3 regions of the Bradyrhizobium sp. HKCCYLRH3097 genome follow, and region 3 is predicted to be linked to each of the others. Evidence: predicted binding sites of a transcription regulator. Region 3 holds the regulator's gene; each other region holds the start of a gene.
The links. The regulator PhoB, encoded in region 3, activates phosphate uptake and scavenging genes when phosphate is short. The targets are predictions, from matches to a motif close to TGTCATNNANCTGTCAT.
Positions count from the first base shown of each region.

Region 1: a site for PhoB is predicted at 3,837-3,853, ahead of phnF (phosphonate metabolism transcriptional regulator PhnF). Genes of this name have one in related genera too.
Region 2: a site for PhoB is predicted at 4,100-4,116, ahead of ACQR0U_RS08620 (DUF47 domain-containing protein). Genes of this name have one in related genera too.

Region 1 covers NZ_JBNPTX010000010.1:218,767-225,390, forward strand. Annotated here, with positions in the region: gene phnK (phosphonate C-P lyase system protein PhnK) at 1-725, opposite strand, end outside; gene ACQR0U_RS23480 (alpha-D-ribose 1-methylphosphonate 5-phosphate C-P-lyase PhnJ) at 718-1,602, opposite strand; gene ACQR0U_RS23485 (carbon-phosphorus lyase complex subunit PhnI) at 1,599-2,702, opposite strand; gene phnH (phosphonate C-P lyase system protein PhnH) at 2,706-3,317, opposite strand; gene phnG (phosphonate C-P lyase system protein PhnG) at 3,317-3,772, opposite strand; gene phnF (phosphonate metabolism transcriptional regulator PhnF) at 3,892-4,617, shown strand; gene ACQR0U_RS23505 (phosphodiesterase) at 4,653-5,495, opposite strand; gene ACQR0U_RS23510 (ABC transporter ATP-binding protein) at 5,503-6,555, opposite strand; gene ACQR0U_RS23515 (ABC transporter permease) at 6,561-6,624, opposite strand, start outside.
Region 2 covers NZ_JBNPTX010000002.1:635,888-642,511, reverse strand. Annotated here, with positions in the region: gene ACQR0U_RS08645 (ABC transporter ATP-binding protein) at 1-23, shown strand, start outside; gene ACQR0U_RS08640 (ABC transporter ATP-binding protein) at 16-762, shown strand; gene ACQR0U_RS08635 (ABC transporter substrate-binding protein) at 878-2,101, shown strand; gene ACQR0U_RS08630 (branched-chain amino acid ABC transporter permease) at 2,181-3,044, shown strand; gene ACQR0U_RS08625 (branched-chain amino acid ABC transporter permease) at 3,046-4,014, shown strand; gene ACQR0U_RS08620 (DUF47 domain-containing protein) at 4,158-4,802, shown strand; gene ACQR0U_RS08615 (inorganic phosphate transporter) at 4,817-5,824, shown strand; gene ACQR0U_RS08610 (peptide chain release factor 3) at 5,964-6,624, shown strand, end outside.
Region 3 covers NZ_JBNPTX010000003.1:312,158-318,781, reverse strand. Annotated here, with positions in the region: gene pstC (phosphate ABC transporter permease subunit PstC) at 1-560, shown strand, start outside; gene pstA (phosphate ABC transporter permease PstA) at 564-1,445, shown strand; gene pstB (phosphate ABC transporter ATP-binding protein PstB) at 1,442-2,263, shown strand; gene phoU (phosphate signaling complex protein PhoU) at 2,294-3,010, shown strand; gene phoB (phosphate regulon transcriptional regulator PhoB) at 3,027-3,734, shown strand; gene ACQR0U_RS10425 (trypsin-like serine protease) at 3,882-5,198, shown strand; gene ACQR0U_RS10420 (HoxN/HupN/NixA family nickel/cobalt transporter) at 5,375-6,496, shown strand; gene ACQR0U_RS10415 (HupU protein) at 6,512-6,624, shown strand, end outside.

The DNA of each region.
Region 1 (6,624 bases), on a different contig from region 3:
GTGAGGCCGGTCTCGATCACCCGCCCCTCCTTCATGACCATCACACGATGAGACAGCAACCGCGCCACGGCCAGATCGTGGGTCACGACGATGGCGGCGAGGCCGAGCTCGTTGACGAGGCTGCGCATCAGATCGAGCAGGCGCGCCTGCACGGACACGTCGAGTCCTCCGGTCGGCTCATCCATGAACACGAGCCTGGGCTCGGTCACGAGATTGCGCGCGATCTGCAGCCGCTGCCGCATGCCGCCGGAATAGGTCCGCGGCGCATCGTCGATGCGGGCAACGTCGATCTCCACGCGCGCGAGCCAGGACGAGGCGGTCTGCCTGATCTGACCGTAGTGATTCCAGCCGACCGCCATCAGCCGCTCGCCGACATTGGCGCCGGCGGAGACCGCCATGCGCAGGCCTTGCGTCGGGTCCTGATGGACATAGCCCCAATCGGTGCGGAACAGAAAACGGCGCTCCACCTCGCCAAGGCCGGCAAGATCGCGCAGCACCCCGTCCCGCATCCGATAGGACACGCGGCCCAACGTCGGCGCCAGTTGCGCCGACAGCATCTGCAAGAGTGTCGATTTGCCCGAGCCGGACTCGCCGACGATGGCGAGCACCTCGCCGGGATAGAGCACGAAGGAGACGTCGCGGCAGGCTGCCAACCGGCCGTAGCTCTTCGCAAGCCCTTCCGCGACGAGCAGCGGCTGATCGGATGCGCTGATCATCTCAGCCATGGGCGCTCTCCTTGTGCGGGGCGGCGCTCTGCTCGCCACGATGTCCGGACGCCTGGCGGCCCTCGCAGTAATCGGTGTCGGAGCAGACGAACATGCGGCTGCCCTTGTCGTCGGTCACGATCTCGTCCAGGTAGGAATCCTCCGCGCCGCACAGCGCGCAGGGTGCATCGAACTTGTAGCGCGTGAACGGATGGTCCTCGAAATCCAGCGAGACGACCGGCGTATAGGGCGGAATGGCATAGATTCGCTTCTCGCGTCCCGCACCGAACAATTGCAGCGCCGGGCAATTGTCCATCTTGGGATTGTCGAACTTCGGCGTCGGCGACGGATCCATCACGTAGCGCGCATTGACCTTGACCGGATAGGCGTAGGACGTCGCGATGTGGCCGAAGCGTGCGATGTCCTCATAGAGCTTGACGTGCATCAGGCCATATTCGGCCAGCGCATGCATGCGGCGGGTCTCGGTCTCGCGCGGCTCGAGAAAGCGCAGCGGCTCCGGGATCGGCACCTGATAGACCAGCACCTGCCCCTCGTGAAGCGGCGCCTCGGGAATGCGATGCCGGGTCTGGATCACGCTCGCCTCTTCCGTCGACGTCGTGGTCGCAACGCCCGCGGTCTTGGCGAAGAACTTGCGGATCGAGATCGCATTGGTCGTATCGTCCGAGCCCTGGTCGATGACCTTGAGCACGTCGTCGGGACCGAGAATGGCGGCGGTGACCTGTACGCCGCCGGTGCCCCAGCCATAGGGCATCGGCATCTCGCGGCTCGCGAACGGCACCTGATAGCCGGGAATCGCGATCGCCTTCAGGATCGCGCGACGGATCATCCGCTTGGTCTGCTCGTCGAGATAGGCGAAATTGTAGGTCGGCGCGTTCATTCCGCAGCCTCCTTCAATTCGGGAGCGGCATTGGCCTCGGCGAACTCCTGGCGCAGCTTGCGCAGCAGGCCGAGCTCGGACTGGAAGTCGACATAATGCGGCAGCTTCAGATGCTCGACGAACCCGGTCGCCTGCACGTTGTCGGAGTGCGACATCACGAACTCCTCATCCTGCGCCGGCGCGACCATGTCCTCGCCGAGCTCGCGCGCCCGCAAGGCGCGGTCGACCAGCGCCATCGACATCGTCTTGCGCTCGCTCTGCCCGAAGGCGAGGCCATAACCGCGCGTGAAGCACGGCGGCTCGGTCGCCGACCCCTTGAACTGGTTCACCATCTGGCATTCGGTCAGCTCGATCGATCCGAGCGGCACCGCAAAGCCGATCTCCTCGGCCAAGAACTCGACCTCGACTTCGCCGAAGCGGATTTCGCCGGCGAAGGGATGGTTGCGGCCGTAGCCGCGCTGGGTCGAGTAGCCGAGCGCGAGCAGAAAGCCCTCATCACCGCGTGCGAGATTCTGCAACCGCAGATCACGATCCGCGGGAAAGCCTAGGGGATCGCGGGTGAGATCGCCGACCGGCGCGCCAACATCGGCTTGCGGCGACGGCTCGATCAGCCCGTCCTGGCCGAGAATATCGGTGACACGCGGCGTCGGCGCATTCGGCGCCTCGGCACGGGCCGGCGGCTCCGGCTCGGCGGCGGCCGCCAACTGCGGATCGAGCAGCCGATGCGTATAGTCGAAGGTCGGCCCGAGCACCTGGCCGCCCGGAATGTCCTTGAAGGTCGACGAGACGCGCCGCTGCACCCGCATCGCACCGGTGTCGACCGGCTCGGTCGCACCGAAGCGCGGCAGGGTCGCGCGGAAGGCACGCACCAGGAAGATCGCCTCGATCAGATCACCGCGTGCCTGCTTGATTGCGAGCGACGCGAGCTCGCGGTCGTACAGCGAGCCCTCGGTCATCACGCGATCGACGGCAAGCCCCAACTGCTCGGAGATCTGCGCCAGCGAAAGTTCGGGCACATCGCGATCACCCCGGCGTTCATGCGCCAGCAGCCGGTGCGCGTTCTCGATGGCGCGCTCGCCACCCTTGACGGCAACATACATGCCTCACTCTCCTGCGGAAACGAGTCGGGTCGTTCGCGGGATGGCGACGATGGACGAGCCATCGACCAGCACCACATCGACACCACGCGGAAACAGCTTCTCATTGATCGACAGCCGCTCGAACAGATCGGCGGGCGCGACCGTTGCACGGAACGATGTCGTCCCGTCGATGCCAGGACCGCGCAGCTTGAACGCCGGCCCTCCGGACAAGCTCGGCACCTGCAGGATCAGCGTCGTCGAGCGATCAGGGTATTCAGCACTGCCGAGCGCGAATGAATCCAGATCAGGCAGCGCTTCGGCGTCCGCCGCCACCGCAAAGCAGGCGAGCGCGGCATCGGCGACGATCGGCGCCCCGGTGTGAAACTTGAGCCAGGCGCCGACCTCGGGCGTGCCGGCGAGCGGCGCATCGAGCCAGATCGGCGTATCGTGATCGAACAAGGTCAACGCGATCGCGGCAGCACCAGGCATCAACGACGACGGCCGGCCGACATTGCCCTCGACCTGCCGCACATTGCCCGGACGCGCCATGGCCTCCATGACGGTACGGAAGGTCGATTGCGCGGACAGGACATTGTCGGCGAAACCAGGCTGCAGATCGGAAGCGGCAGCAGCCATCAGCTTTCTCCTCGCACCATCGTATAGAAATCGACACGCGTGGCCGCAGCCTCCTCCGCTCGATGCTCCCGCGATGCGCGCATCAGCTCCTGCAGCGGCGCGACCACCTGAGTCTCGATCGATCGCGCATGGCTCGACGACTGGATCATCGCGTCACACAGCGCCATCAGACGCGCCTTCCCGGCGTCTCGTCCGAGCACATAGCCGAACCCGACCTCGCCGCTCTCCAGCCGTACCGCGGCGCGCGACACCGTCGCTTCGCCGACATTGAACGGCGCACCATCACCGCCGATCCGGCCCCGCAGCATCACGAGACCATTCTCCGCCGGACGCAGGTCGCGATACTCAGGCAGCGCCAGTCCGTCGAGCCTGACGCGGATGTCCTCATGCGAGGCATGCGCCAATACCCGCATCGCCGTCCTGCGCCGGTCCTGCATCGCGGTCTCGCCCTCCATCGTCACCTCGAACTTGCTATCGCGAAGTTGTCTATGTTAATAGACAACTTCGTAACGAAGCGCCATGACTGTTTGATGACATGGGCGTGATTTTCAGGTCGCGCAGCGGAGAACCGCAGATGAGCATGCAGGGCGCCGACTCGGGCGTGGCACTGTGGCGCCGGGTGGCCGACGGCATCGAGCGCGACATCGCCGACGGCCGCTTCGCGGCCGGCACCCGCCTGCCCGGCGAGACCGAGATCGCCGAAACCTACCGCGTCAACCGTCATACGGTGCGTCGCGCGCTCGCGACCTTGGCCGAGCGCGGCCTCGTGCGCGCCGAGCGCGGCAGCGGCACTTATGTCGAAGCGCCTCGTCTGTCATATCCCCTGAGATCGCGAACCAGGTTCTCCGAGATCGTGGGCGCCGGCGGGCGCGAGCCGCGCGGACAGTTGATCGCAGCGTCCGAAGAGTCGGCGACGCGCGAACTCGCGCACGCGCTCCGACTGAAGACGGGGGCGCCGCTGGTCCGAATCGAGGCACTGCGTCTTGCCGACAAGACCCCCATCTGCGTCAGCACGTCCTGGCTGTCGTCCGAGCGATTTCCCGAGGCCGGCCACATCTTCGCATCGCTCCGCTCGATGACGGCGCTGCTTGCGCATTACGGCATTCGCGACTATCGCCGCGGCGCGACCAGGATCACGGCGGCCATCGCCGACGCGAGCGACGCCGCACGGCTCGACCTCGCGCTGGGCCGTCCGGTGCTGGTGGTCGACAGCACCGACATCGATGCCGATGGGACGCCGCTGGTCAGCAAGCGCTCGCGCTTCGCGGCGGAGCGCGTGACGTTCGAGGTCGAGAGCTAGACCAGACCCCGCCGCCTCGCTTCGTTCTTGCGCCCTCAGTCGATGAGCGTGCCGTCCTGATTGAAGAACGGATGCGGCCCGTTGAAAATCCCGATCGGCACCTGATGCGTGACGACCGTTCCAAATCCCGGTCCTGGAAACCAGGCATGAAGGTGAAAGGCCGGTGGCTCGATCCGGAAGGATGGCGGGCGAAGCTCGGCCAGGTCGAGCGCGACGGCATGGTTCGGTGCCGGGCAGATCGTGCAGGGGATGCCCGCAAACCGGGTCAGCGTCGCGCGATGAACGTGACCGCACCCGATCAGTTGCACCCGCGGATGGCGCGTGAGGACGGCCGCGAGATCGTCGGCGTTGCGCAGGTTCTGCCGGTCCATGTGCCAGATGCCAGTGGCGAACGGCGGGTGGTGCAGAAACAGCAGGGCCGGCCTTTCGCTGGATCCGGACAGCGCGGCGTCGAGCCATTGCAGACTCGCTTCATCGAGCTCGCCATGCGGATGGCCGGGCACGCTGGAATCGAGCAGAAGCAGATCGAGATCGGCCAACTCCACGCACCGGTTCAGCGGACCGGTGGGCTGACCATGCAGAGCGTCCGGAAACGCCGCGCGCATCAGCTCGCGTGAATCGTGATTGCCGGGCACGGCGACGAATGGAGTTTCGAGCTCGGCGAGAAGATCCTTGAGATGATCGTACTCGGCCGACAACGGCGTATCGACGAGATCGCCGGAGATCACCACCAGATCGAGCTTCGGCTCGAACCGGTTGAGCTCCGTGATGCAACGGGTCAACGCGCGCGCCGTATCGACGCGGCGGTAGGCGAGCCGGCCGGGCGCCTTGATGTGCAGGTCGGATATCTGGGCGATGACGACGGGGCTCTTGGTCATCAGCAGATCAGCCTTTCTCCGGCAACAGCCGAATGGAGTCCGGTGCAATCCGCAGGCCGATCCGCTCTCCCGCAGCGACCCTGATCGAATTCGGCGCGTCCACGGTCAGTGCAATTGAGGCGGCGTCGCGGACGATGATCCGCTGCCGGTCGCCGACAAAGCGGACGCTGTCGACGACGCCAGTCAGACTCGATGCCGCGGCATCGACGATCCCGATCGTTTCCGGCCGAACCATCGCCACCGCCAGGTTACGTGGACCGGGATCGGCGATCGGCTGCCGACCTCCCGGCAGAACGAGCTGGGCGCCGTCGATCGGCGCCTCGATGATGTTGGCCGCGCCGACGAACTCCGCGACGAATCGATCGGCGGGCGAGAAATAGATCTCGCGCGGCGTCCCGATCTGGGCGATGGCGCCCTTGCGCATCACGACGATGCGGTCGCCGAGCTCCATGGCTTCGGCCTGGTCATGCGTGACGTAGATTGCCGTGATTCCGAGCGTTCGCAACAGGCCGTTGAGCTCGCCGCGCAACCGCTCGCGGAGCGCTGCGTCCAAGGCGGTGAGCGGCTCGTCGAGCAGCAGCACGCTCGGCCGGATGGCGACCGCGCGCGCGAGCGCGACGCGCTGGCGCTGACCGCCCGAGAGCTGATCGATGCGCCGATCTTCGAGGCCGGCGAGGTTGGTCAGCGCGACCAGCTCGGCGACCCGCGCGGCGCGCTCCGGCTTGGGCACGCCGCGGATCTTGAGCCCGTAGCCGATATTGTCCGCGACGGTCATGTTGGGGAACAGCGCGTAGGATTGAAACACCATGCCGACATTGCGTTTCTCGATCGGCTGCCTCGTCAGATCCTTGCCGCCGAAAAGCACGCGCCCGCCCGCATCGGGTGTTTCGAGCCCGGCCACGATCCGCAGCAGCGTGGTCTTGCCGCAGCCGGACGGCCCCAACAGCACCAGCGTCTCGCTCTGCGCGATGTCGAGCGTGGCGCGCGCAAGCGCGCAGGTCCCGTCGGCAAAGGTCTTGCCGCAATTCTCCACCTTGAGGGCGGCTCCATGCCGGGTCATCGTGCTCACCTCAGGCTTCCTCTCTCGCCGATCCATTGCATGGCCACCAGCAGCGGGATGATCATGACG
Region 2 (6,624 bases), on a different contig from region 3:
ATCTGGGAGCCGGACATGCCTGAGGTGATGACGGCCACGAAGCCAGGGCAGGCGGCTGCGACCAGCACCATTCTCGACGTCAACAACCTCGAGAGCTGGTACGGCGAGTCCCACATTCTCCACGGCATGAACTTCAACGTGAATGCCGGCGAGGTCGTCACCCTGCTCGGGCGCAACGGCGCCGGCAAGACCACGACCCTGAAATCGATCATGGGGATCATCGGCAAGCGCACCGGCTCGGTTCAGTTCAACGGCCAGCAGCTGATCCGCATGACCTCCGACAAGATCGCGCGGCTCGGCATCGCGCTGTGCCCGGAGGAGCGCGGCATCTTCGCGAGCCTCGATGTCCGCGAGAACCTGCTGCTGCCGCCGGTTGTGCGGCCGGGCGGCCTGACGCTCGACCAGATCTTCGAGCTGTTTCCGAATCTGAAGGAGCGGCTGAAGAGCCAGGGCACCAAGCTTTCCGGCGGCGAGCAGCAGATGCTGGCGATCGCGCGCATCCTGCGCACCGGTGCCAGCTTCCTGATGCTGGACGAGCCGACCGAGGGTCTCGCGCCCGTCATCATCCAGCAGATCGGCCACACCATCGCGCGGCTGAAGAAGGAAGGCTTCACGATTCTCCTCGTCGAGCAGAACTTCCGTTTCGCCTCGACGGTCGCTGATCGCTACTACGTCGTCGAGCACGGCAAGGTCATCGACGGCTTCGCCAATGCCGATCTGTCGGCCAACATGGACAAGCTGCATACTTATCTCGGCGTCTGACCAGCGCCAGCGGCGCTGACCTGGCAGTTCCTTCCGCGGTTTTCTCGCGGTTTTCTTGGTAGAATCTCTTGGCAGTTCTCTTGGCAGTTTTCTTGGAAAGTTCTGGAAGTTGGAAATGAAGAGCAAATTCATCGCGTCGCTGCTGCTGGGAACGGCACTCACTCTCGCCGCTGGCAGCGTCGCTTCGGCCGGCGACAAGACCGTCAAGATCGGCGCGCTGTCCGATCAGTCGGGTCTTTATGCCGATCTCGGCGGTCCCGGCTCGACACTCGCAGCGCAGATGGCGATCGAGGATTCCGGCCTCACCGCGAAGGGCTGGAAGATCGACGTCATCTCCGGCGATCACCAGAACAAGCCGGATATTGGCACCTCGATCGCGCGCCAGTGGTTCGACGTCGACAAGGTCGACGTCATCGTCGACGTGCCGAACTCGGGCGTGGCGCTGGCGGTGAACAACGTCGTCAAGGAAAAGAACGGCGTCTACATCAATTCGGGCGCTGCGACCTCGGATCTCACCAACGCGCAGTGCTCGCCCAACACGGTGCACTGGACCTACGACACCTACATGCTCGCGCACACCACCGGCCAGGCGCTGGTCAAGGCGGGCGGCTCGACCTGGTTCTTCCTGACGGCAGACTACGCCTTCGGCGCCGCGCTGGAGCGCGACACCACGGCGGTCGTGACCGCCAATGGCGGCAAGGTGATCGGCGGCGTCAAGCATCCGCTCAACACCTCCGACTTCTCCTCCTTCCTGCTGCAGGCGCAGTCGTCGAACGCCAAGGTCATCGGCCTCGCCAATGCCGGCGGCGATACCACCAATACGATCAAGCAGGCGGCTGAGTTCGGCATCAATAAGGGCGGCCAGAAGCTTGCCGCGCTGCTGTTGTTCCTGACCGACGTCAAGTCGATCGGGCTCGACATCGCGCAGGGCCTCAACTTCACCGAGACCTTCTACTGGGACATGAACGACCAGACCCGCGTCTTCTCCGAGCGCTTCGCCAAGCGCATGAAGAACGGCGCGCCGCCGACCATGGTGCAGGCGGGCGTCTATGCCGGCTTGATGCATTACTTCAAGGCGCTGGAGGCGCTCGGCGAGAACCCGCATGACGGCGTCAAGATCGTCGACAAGATGAAGTCGATCCCGACCGACGATGCGCTGTTCGGCAAGGGCGAGATCCAGCCGAACGGCCGCACCATCCACACCGCCTATCTGTTCGAGGTCAAGAAGCCCTCGGAGTCCAAGGGCCCGTGGGATCTCTACAAGCTGGTCGGCTCGGTACCGGGCGACCAGGCCTTCACGCCGCTCGACAAGAGCGCGTGCGCCTTGTTGAAGAAATGAACCGCTGTGGCTCCGGCGGCTGAACGTCGCCGGGGCCGCCATCTTCTGGGAAACGCCGAGAGAAAACAGAAACAAGACGATGCAGGCCCTCTACGCACAGCTCCTGGTCGGACTGATCAACGGCTCGTTCTACGCGCTGCTCAGTCTCGGGCTTGCCGTCATCTTCGGCATGCTCAACATCATCAATTTCGCCCATGGCGCGCTCTACATGATGGGCGCGTTCTGCGCCTATTTCCTGCTGAACCTCGGCGGCATCAATTATTGGTGGGCGCTGCTCCTGGCGCCGATCATCGTCGGCATCTTCGGCATGGTCCTCGAGCGCACCATGCTGCAATGGATTGCCGGGCTCGACCATCTCTACGGACTGCTGCTGACGTTCGGATTGGCGCTGATCATCCAGGGCGTGTTCCAGAACTTCTTCGGCTCGTCCGGCCTGCCTTATGCGATCCCGGATCAGCTCCGCGGCGGCATGAACCTCGGCTTCATGTATCTGCCGGTCTATCGCGGCTGGGTCGTCATATTCTCCCTGGTCGTCTGTCTGGCGACCTGGTTCCTGATCGAGCGGACCCGGCTCGGCGCCTACCTGCGCGCCGCCACCGAGAATCCGACCTTGGTGCGGGCGTTCGGCATCAACGTGCCGCGCATGATCACGCTGACCTACGGCCTCGGCGTCGGGCTCGCGGCGCTGGCCGGCGTGTTGTCGGCGCCGATCAACCAGGTGCGGCCGCTGATGGGCGAGCACATCATCATCGTGGTGTTCGCGGTGGTCGTGATCGGCGGCATGGGTTCGATCATGGGCTCGATCATCACCGGCTTCCTGCTCGGCGTGATCGAGGGACTGACCAAATATTTCTATCCCGAGGCTTCCAACACCGTGGTCTTCGTTCTGATGGTCCTGGTGCTGCTGGTGAAGCCGACGGGTCTGACCGGACGGGCGGCCTGACATGACATCCATCACCGACGCAACCCTGCCGATCACCCCGCGCGCGATGCGCGATGAGATGATCGTGTTCGTCATCATGACAGCGCTGCTGGCGATCGTGCCGTGGACCGGGCTCTACCCGTTCTTCGTCATGCAGGCGCTGTGCTTCGCGCTGCTGGCCTGCGCCTTCAACCTCCTGATCGGCTATGGCGGCCTGCTGTCGTTCGGCCATGCGATGTTCCTGGGAACGGCCGGCTATTGCAGTGCCCACGCGCTGAAGGTGTGGGGGCTGCCGCCCGAGCTCGGCATCCTGACGGGCGTCGCCGGATCGTTCGTCCTGTCGGTGATCACCGGCTACATCTCGATCCGACGCCAGGGCATCTATTTCGCGATGATCACCCTGGCGCTGTCGCAGCTCCTGTACTTCATCTATCTGCAGGCGCCGTTCACCCATGGCGAGGACGGCATCCAGGGCATTCCGCAGGGCCGGATGTTCGGCATCCTCGACCTGTCCAAGCCGACGGTGCTCTATTACGTCGTGCTGGTCGGCTTCCTCGCCGGCTTCCTGCTGATCTTCCGCACCATCAACTCGCCGTTCGGCGAGGTGCTGAAATCGATCCGTGAGAACGAGCAGCGCGCGATCTCGCTGGGCTACAAGACCGACCATTACAAGCTGCTCGCCTTCATCCTGTCGGGGACGCTGGCGGGCCTCGCCGGTGCGCTGAAGGTGTTCGTCGCCCAGAATGCCTCGCTGACCGACGTCGAGGTCGGGATGTCCGGCCAGATCGTGCTCATGACCCTGGTCGGTGGGCTCGGCACCGTGTTCGGCCCCGTCGTCGGCGCGTTCGTGATCGTCGGCATGCAGCAATATCTGTCCGGCTTCGGCCAGTGGGTGACGGTGATCCAGGGCGTGATCTTCGTCGCCTGCGTGCTCACCTTCCGCCGCGGCGTCGTCGGGGAAATCGCCCATCTGTTCAAGCGATCCCTCTAAGTCATTGATCTGAAAAGAGATCGTCGAAAGGGCAGAAAGCGGTGGATGATCCGGCCACCGCTTCTGCTGGTGCGCGATCCGGAGTATGACAGTTCTGTGACGGGCCGGCCCTGGCCCGTTTCGGAATGGATGGATCTCGTCCCATGCTGCACTGGTTTCGCGCCGTCCTCCCGCGGGAGGAGCGGTTTTTCGATTTGTTCGCCCGCCACAACAAGGTGGTGATTCAAGGCGCCCATGCGCTGCAGGACATGCTGCAGGGCGGCGACGACATCCTCAGGCATTGCCAGCGCGTCAGCCAGCTCGAGAACGAGGCCGACAACATCACCCGCGAAGTGCTGACCGCTGTCCGCCGCACTTTCATCACCCCATTCGACCGCGGCGACATCAAGAACCTGATCACCTCGATGGACGACGCCATCGACCAGATGCAGCAGACCGCCAAGGCCGTGGTGCTGTTCGAGGTCAAGGAGTTCGAGCCGACCATGCGCGAGATGGGCACCTTGCTGGTCGACTGCGCCAACCTGATCGGAAAGGCGTTGCCGCTGTTGCAGGCGATCGGTCAGAACGTGCCGATGATCACCGCGATCACCGAGGAGATGACCAAGCTCGAGGGACGGGTCGACGATCTCCACGACATCGGGCTGAAGGAGCTGTTCCTCAAGCACCGCAACGCCAACACGATGGATTTCATCGTCGGCGCCGAGATCTATGACCATCTGGAGAAGGTCGCCGACCGCTTCGACGACGTCGCCAACGAGATCAATTCGATCATGATCGAACAGGTCTAGGGTAGGGCCGCGCCGTGGACGCTCAACTCGGCCTTCCGATCCTGGTCGGCCTCATCGCCGTCGCACTCGCCTTCGATTTCCTCAACGGCCTGCACGACGCCGCCAACTCGATCGCGACCATCGTTTCGACCCGCGTGCTGCGGCCGCAATATGCGGTGTTCTGGGCCGCATTCTTCAATTTCGTGGCGTTTGGCGTGTTCGGCCTCCACGTCGCCCAGACCATCGGCACCGGCATCATCGATCCCGCCATCGTCGACGCGCAGGTGATCTTCGCTGCCCTGGTCGGCGCCATCGTCTGGAACCTGGTCACCTGGGCCGCCGGCATTCCGTCGTCGAGCTCGCATGCGCTGATCGGCGGGCTGGTCGGGGCAGGGGTCGCCAAGGCCGGCATCTCGGCCACCGTGTGGAGCGGCCTGTCCAAGACCGTGCTCGCGATCGTGCTGTCGCCGCTGGTCGGGCTGGTGCTGGCGATGATCCTGGTCGCGATCGTGTCCTGGGCCTCGGTACGCTCGACGCCGTTCGCGGTCGACCGCGCCTTCCGCATCCTGCAATTCGCCTCGGCCTCGCTCTATTCGCTCGGCCATGGCGGCAACGACGCGCAGAAGACGATGGGCATCATCGCCGTGCTGTTGTACTCGCAGGGCCGTCTCGGCGAGCAGTTCACGGTGCCGTTCTGGGTCGTGCTGTCGTGCCAGGCCGCGATGGCGCTTGGCACCCTGATGGGCGGCTGGCGCATCGTCCGCACCATGGGCCTGCGCATCACCAAGCTCAACCCGATGCAGGGCTTCTGCGCCGAGACCGGCGGCGCCATCACGCTGTTCCTGGCGACGTTCCTCGGCGTGCCGGTGTCGACCACCCACACCATCACCGGCGCGATCGTCGGCGTCGGCGCCGCCCGCCGCGCCTCCGCGGTGCGCTGGAACGTGGCCGGATCGATCGTCTACGCCTGGATCTTCACGATTCCGGCCTCGGCCATCGTCTCGGCGCTGACGTTCTGGCTGGTGTCGGTGCTCCGGCACTGATCCGGGGCGGGCGAGGGGCAACTCGCCGGTTGGAGTTGCGGTGCAAAACGCCTATATGGAGGGCGCGCGGCGGCCGTGATCCCGCGCCTTTCCCATCAAATCGCCCGCTCTCTGGCCCCGAAACGACGTCCGCCGCCTCATGTCCGATACAAGTTTGACGACCGAACAGCCGTCCCGCTCCGCGCTCTCCGATGAGGTCGCGCGCCGGCGCACCTTCGCCATCATCTCGCACCCGGACGCCGGCAAGACGACGCTGACCGAGAAGCTGCTGCTGTTCGGCGGCGCCATCAACCTCGCCGGTCAGGTCAAGGCCAAGGGCGAGCGCCGCAACACCCGCTCGGACTGGATGAAGATCGAGCGCGAGCGCGGCATCTCGGTCGTCACCTCGGTGATGACCTTCGAGTTCGAAGGGCTGGTGTTCAACCTGCTGGACACGCCGGGCCACGAGGACTTTTCCGAAGACACCTATCGCACGCTGACCGCGGTCGACTCGGCCGTCATGGTGATCGACGCCGCCAAGGGCATTGAGGCGCGCACGCGCAAGCTGTTCGAGGTCTGCCGCCTCCGCGACATCCCGATCATCACCTTCATCAACAAGATGGACCGCGAGAGCCGCGACACCTTCGATCTGCTGGACGAGATCGAGAAGACGCTGGCGCTCGACACCACGCCGATGACCTGGCCCGTGGGGCGCGGCCGCGACTTCATCGGCACCTATGACATCCGCGACGGCGGCGTGCGTCTGCTCGAAGGCGGCGGCGCCAAGACCGGCGCGGCGCAGCAAATCGACATCGCCGAGC
Region 3 (6,624 bases):
GCTTCTTCGTGCTGGGGCCGTTCCTGGCCTATACGTTCCAGCCGTTCATGATCAATCTCTGCGCCGGCATCCCCGTGCTGCAGGACATCTTCGCCGGTCCGCCGTCCTATCTCAGCCTGTTCAACGCCTCGCTGATCCTGGCGATCATGGTGCTGCCGTTCATCACCTCGATCTCGGTCGACGTGTTCAAGACGGTCCCGCCGGTGCTGAAGGAAGCCGCCTACGGGGTCGGCTGCACCACCTGGGAGGTCGTGCGCAGCGTCGTCATTCCCTACACCCGTGTCGGCGTGATCGGCGGCGTCATGCTGGCGCTGGGACGTGCGCTCGGCGAAACGATGGCGGTGACCTTCATCATCGGCAACTCGTTCCGGATCTCATCCTCGATCTTCGCACCGGGCACCACGATCTCGGCCGCCATCGCCTCCGAATTCCAGGAGAGCGACGGGCTGCACCAGTCGAGCCTGATCCTGCTCGGCCTGCTGCTGTTCGTGCTCACCTTCTTCGTGCTGGCGAGCGCGCGGCTGATGCTCATGCGGCTCGAAGCCAAGGCGGGAAAATAAGCCATGTCCAGCGCTGACACGCTTACACTCGATGCGCCGGTCAATCCGATCTATGCGCGCCGGCGCCGCAGAGACATCGTGATCCGCGGCCTCTGCGTTGCCGCCGCGATGTTCGGCGTCACCTGGCTGGCGCTGATCCTGTTCACGCTGTTCTATAACGGACTCGCCGGCCTCAGCCTGCAGGTTTTTGCCGCCGACACGCCACCGCCCGGCTCCAGCGAAGGCGGCCTGCGCAACGCCATCGTCGGCTCCTTGATCATGACGATCATCGGCGTCGGCATCGGCGCGCCGCTCGGCCTGTTTGCCGGCACCTATCTCGCCGAATACGGCCGCAACGACCGCCTGACCTCGGTGATCCGCTTCATCAACGACATCCTGCTGTCGGCGCCCTCGATCATCATCGGCCTGTTCATCTATGGTGCGGTCGTGGTGCCGATGGGCGGCTTCTCGGCACTCGCGGGTTCCCTTGCATTGGCGGTCATCGTGATCCCGGTGGTGCTGCGCACCACCGAGGACATGCTGCTGCTCGTGCCCAACCCGCTGCGCGAGGCGGCGTCTGCGCTCGGCCTGCCGCGCTCGCTGGTGATCCGCCGCATCGCCTATCGGGCGGCGCGCTCGGGCCTCATCACCGGCGTGCTGCTGGCGACCGCCCGCGTCGCCGGCGAGACCGCGCCTCTGCTGTTCACCGCGCTGTCGAACCAGTTCTGGAGCCTCAACCTTTCCAAGACGATGGCGAACCTGCCCGTCACCATCAACAATTTCGTCCAGAGCCCTTATGCCTACTGGAAACAACTGGCCTGGAGCGGAGCCCTTCTCATCACTCTGGCCGTGCTCGCCCTGAACATCGGTGCACGCATTCTCGGCGCCGAGAGGAACACCAAATGACCGAACTGTCCGTCTCCGTCAGTCAGCCCAATCACGCTCTTCACGGCAAGGCGCTTCCGGATGCGCCGGCCAAGGTGACCGCGCGCAACCTCAACTTCTACTACGGCGACCATCACGCGCTGAAGAACATCAACCTGTCGCTGGGCACCAACCGCGTCACCGCGTTCATCGGCCCGTCCGGCTGCGGCAAGTCCACGCTGCTGCGCATCTTCAACCGGATGTACGATCTCTATCCGGGGCAGCGGGCGACCGGGCAGCTGATGCTCGACAACACCAACATCCTCGATCCCAAGCTCGATCTGAACCTGCTGCGTGCCCGGGTCGGCATGGTATTCCAGAAGCCGACGCCGTTCCCGATGACGATCTACGAGAACATCGCCTTCGGCATCCGCCTCTATGAGAAGATCTCCAAGTCGGAGATGGACGACCGGGTCGAGAAGGCGCTGCGCGGCGGCGCGCTGTGGAACGAGGTCAAGGACAAGCTCAACGCCTCGGGCCTGTCGCTGTCCGGCGGCCAGCAGCAGCGGCTGTGCATCGCGCGTACCGTGGCGGTCCGGCCGGAGGTGATCCTGTTCGACGAGCCGTGCTCGGCGCTCGATCCGATCTCGACCGCCAAGGTCGAGGAGCTGATCCAGGAACTCGCCGAAAACTATACGATCGCCATCGTGACGCATAACATGCAGCAGGCGGCGCGCGTCTCCGACAAGACCGCCTTCATGTATCTCGGGGAGCTGATCGAGTTCGACGACACCAGCAAGATCTTCACCTCGCCGAGCGATCGGCGGACCCAGGATTATATCACCGGCCGGTTCGGCTGACGCCGACGACATTGTCTTCAGGAGATCATCATGGCCAGTGAACATACCGCCAAGGCGTTCGACAGCGATCTGCAGGACCTCACCCGTCTGGTATCGGAGATGGGCGGCCTCGCGGAACGGCTGATCGTCGATTCCGTCGATGCGCTGGTGCGGCGCGACATCGCGCTCGGCCAGAAGGTGGTCGCCACCGACGCCGAGGTCGACAAGCTGCAACGCATCATCGAGGAGCGCGCCGTTCTTACCATCGCCCGGCGACAGCCGATGGCGGTCGACCTGCGTGAGATCGTCGGCGCGATGCGCGTGGCGACCGATCTGGAGCGTATCGGTGATCTCGCCAAGAACATCGGCAAGCGCGTCGCGGCGCTGGAGAGCGACTTCCATCCGCTGAAGCTGATCCGCGGGCTCGAGCACATGACCGATCTCGTGCAGTCGCAGGTCAAGACGGTGCTGGACGCCTATGCCGCGCACGATTTGCCGGCCGCGATGACGGTGTGGAAGGGCGATGAGGAAGTCGATGCCATCTGCACCTCGCTGTTCCGCGAGCTCCTGACCTACATGATGGAGGATCCGCGCAACATCTCGTTCTGCATCCACCTGATGTTCTGCGCCAAGAATATCGAGCGCATCGGCGATCACGCGACCAACATCGCCGAGACGGTGTTCTATATGATCGAAGGCCAGCAGATCATGGACAAGCGCCCGAAGGGCGACATGACGAGCTTCGCATCGACGATCCCCGGCAACTGAGAGAGACGGTTCAGACATGGGCGCCCGAATTCTGGTGGTGGAGGACGAGGAGGCGCTGACGACGCTGCTGCGCTACAACCTCGAGGCCGAAGGCTACGAGGTCGAGACCGTGGCGCGCGGCGACGAAGCCGACACGCGCCTGAAGGAGCGTGTTCCCGATCTCGTCGTGCTCGACTGGATGCTGCCGGGCCTGTCCGGCATCGAGCTGTGCCGCCGCCTGCGGGCGCGGACCGAGACCCGGCAGTTGCCGATCATCATGCTCACCGCACGCGGGGAGGAGAGCGAGCGCGTGCGCGGCCTCGCGACCGGCGCCGACGACTACATCGTCAAGCCGTTCTCGGTGCCGGAGCTTCTGGCGCGGGTGAAAGGCCTGCTGCGGCGGGCGAGTCCGGAGCGGCTGGCGACCGTGCTGTCCTATGGCGACATCGAGCTCGACCGCGAGAAACGCCGCGTGGCGCGCTCGGGGCGGCCGATCGATCTCGGTCCGACCGAATACCGCCTGCTCGAGTTCTTCCTGGAGCATCCCGGCCGCGTGTTCAGCCGCGAGCAGCTGCTCGACAGTGTCTGGGGCCGCGACATCTACATCGACGAGCGCACCGTCGACGTCCATATCGGCCGCCTGCGCAAGCTGCTCAATCCCGGCCGCGAGCAGGACCCGATCCGCACGGTGCGCGGCGCCGGTTATGCGCTCGATGACCGCTTCGCCAAGAGCGAGCAGGTGTAAGGGGCGATCCGGCGTGAGCACGAAGCAGGTGTGAGGCGCGAGGCGGCCCGATTGAGGAGATCGCGGTCCGCTTTCCGCCACGCCGCCGCCGTCTTGATCGTGTCTGCTTCGTGGCCCGTCACGATGTTTCGGTCCCAGCGGACGCCCTTGATCAAGACCATCATCATATCTCTTGCCGTGCTGCTCGGCGGCGCGGCGGGCGCCACGGCCGCCGAGCTCGAAGACGCGGTCGCGGCGGCAGGCAACGGGCAGCATGCGGCGGCGATGCGACGGCTGCTGCCGCTGGCCGCCAAGGGCGATGCGCGGGCGCAGTTCGACGTCGGCTTCATGCACGCCTTCGGCTGGGGCCAACCGCGCAACCCCGCCGAGGCGCTGGCGTGGTACCGCAAGGCCGCCGATCAGGGGCTCGCTGTCGCGCAACACTATCTCGGCATCGCCTACGTCAATGGCGAAGGTGTTGCGAGCAATTACGGCGAAGCCGGCCGCTGGTTCAGCCGCGCCGCGGCGCAGGGCTTCGCCCAGTCGCAATACATGCTCGGCCTGATGCTGCTCGACGGCCGCGGTGTGAAACAGGACGTCGTGCAGGGCTATGCCTGGCTGGTGATGGCGGGCCGTAGCGGCGTGCGATCGGCCGGCCGCGACGTGCAGCGGGTCAAGTTGACCGAGCCGCAGCGCGTCCAGGCCCAGAGTGCCATTGCGGCCTGGCGGCCGAAGCCGGAATCGGCGGAGGCCGGCATCGCCGCTCCGCGTCCGGAGCAACTGCTCGGGCTCGACCGCCACATCGGCGAGGTCGTCGATCCCACCTCGTGGCCGGCGTCGTCGATCGGCGTCGTCACCGTCGCGCAATACTCGACCGGCGGCTGGTGCACCGGCACGCTGGTCGCGCCGCGCGTCGTGCTCACCGCGGCACATTGCGTGTTCAACGGCGTGGCGCAGGTCAGCCCCGGCAACGTCCGCTTCCTGGCCGGCATGAACAGGGGCACGCCGGCGGCATCGTCTGTCGCCGACAAGCTGATCGTGGCGCCTGATTTCGTCCCGACCCGGCACGACAGGTGGTCGCTCGACCGCTCGCCCGCCGATTGGGCGTTGATCGTGCTGAAGGACGCGCTGCCGTCGAAGCCGGTTGAGGTCAGGGCGCTGACGCGCGAGGAATTGCAGGCTGCGACCACGGCCGGAACCATCTCCGAGATCGGCTATGGCCAGGAGCGGCGCTATTCGCCGACCGGCCAGCGCAATTGCAGCGCCGGCATGACCAAGGACGGGATGCTGCTGACGGTGCATTGCCTCGCCAATTTCGGCTATTCGGGCTCCCCCATCATGGCCGAAGTCGGCGGACAGCCGGCCGTGGTCGGCATCTTCTCGGCGTTCCATGAGGAGACCCGGCTGATGTTCGCCGCCCCCGCGAGCCAGTTCGAGGCGGTCGTGCGGCGCGAGATCGCGGCACAGAGTGCCTCGATGCGGTGAGCGAAGGAGGGACGAGAGAAGAGGATGTCCCGCCGCTGGTCATGATCTGTGCGTGACTGGATAGCGGGTTGCCAAGCAAGAGGGCAATCCGGGAAGGGCCGCCCACGTTTTCCCGCAGCTTTTGCCTGCAGCGGGGGGCTTTACCGAACTGGCCTGGCTCTTGCTATAGTCCGAGTATGACGATTGTTCAAATTGATCATCCTCGTGCCCCTCGGCTGCTGTGGTGGCGATCGCAGCCCGGCCGCAACGTTGCGCTCGTCGGCGGGCTGGTCGCCGCCAACGCGCTCGCCTGGGCCTGGGCGTTCGCGCTCTATGCCGACCGGCCCGCCATCGTCGGCACCGCGATGCTGGCCTGGCTGCTCGGACTGCGCCATGCGGTCGATGCGGATCACATCGCGGCGATCGACAACGTCGTACGGAAGCTGGTGCAGGACGGTAGCGCCCCGCGCGCCGCCGGCCTGTATTTTGCGCTCGGCCATTCCAGCGTCGTCGTCATCGCCACCATCGTCGTGAGCCTCATCGCCGGCGCCGACCTCCTGGATGAAGAGAGCGCGATCAGGGCGATCGGCGGCGTCATCGGCACGTCGGTGTCGGCCGGCTTCCTGCTGCTGATCGCGTTGGCGAACCTCATTCTGTTCGTGAACCTCTGGCGCCGCGCCGCACAGCCGCAGTCCGAGATGGAAACCGCCGGAAGCTCCGGACGGGGCATCCTCATCCGCCTGCTGCGCCCGGTGCTCCGCCTGGTGGGACGCGCCTGGCACATGTATCCGCTCGGTTTCCTGTTCGGTCTCGGCTTCGACACTGCGAGCGAGATCGGGCTTCTCAGCCTGTCGGCAACCGAGGCAGCGCGCGGCGCGAGCCTCGCCCATGTCCTGGTGTTTCCGGCGCTGTTCGCGGCTGCGATGGCCACCGTCGACACCGCCGACAGCATGCTGATGGCGGGCGCCTATCGCTGGGCGCTGACCGATCCCGCACGCAAGCTGCGCTATAACCTCGTGATCACCGGCGCATCCGTTGCCATCGCGCTGGTGATCGGCGGCTTCGAGGCGATCACGCTGTTGGCGCCGCGGCTTGGCCTGACCGGGGGATGGACGGGGGTCGCCACCGCGCTGGGCGACGATGTCGCCAATCTCGGGATCGTCGCGATTGGCCTGTTCGGACTGATCTGGGCGGTCGCCATGCTGCTCGGTCGCAGCCAGCGCGGTTCCGAGGCTATCCCCGGGGAAGCGCTTGCCAGTGTTCATGCGGGGGCGCTAAACCCGCCGGTGATACGAAGCGGAACGCTTAAGACGGGCTAGGAGCGGGGCCTTATGATGGTCGGCTCTGAGGGAACGATCAGGATGCTATGGCTGCAGGGTGCGAGCTGCGGCGGCTGCACCATGTCGATCCTGGAAAGCGGCGCGTCCGGCTGGTTCGACGAATTGCG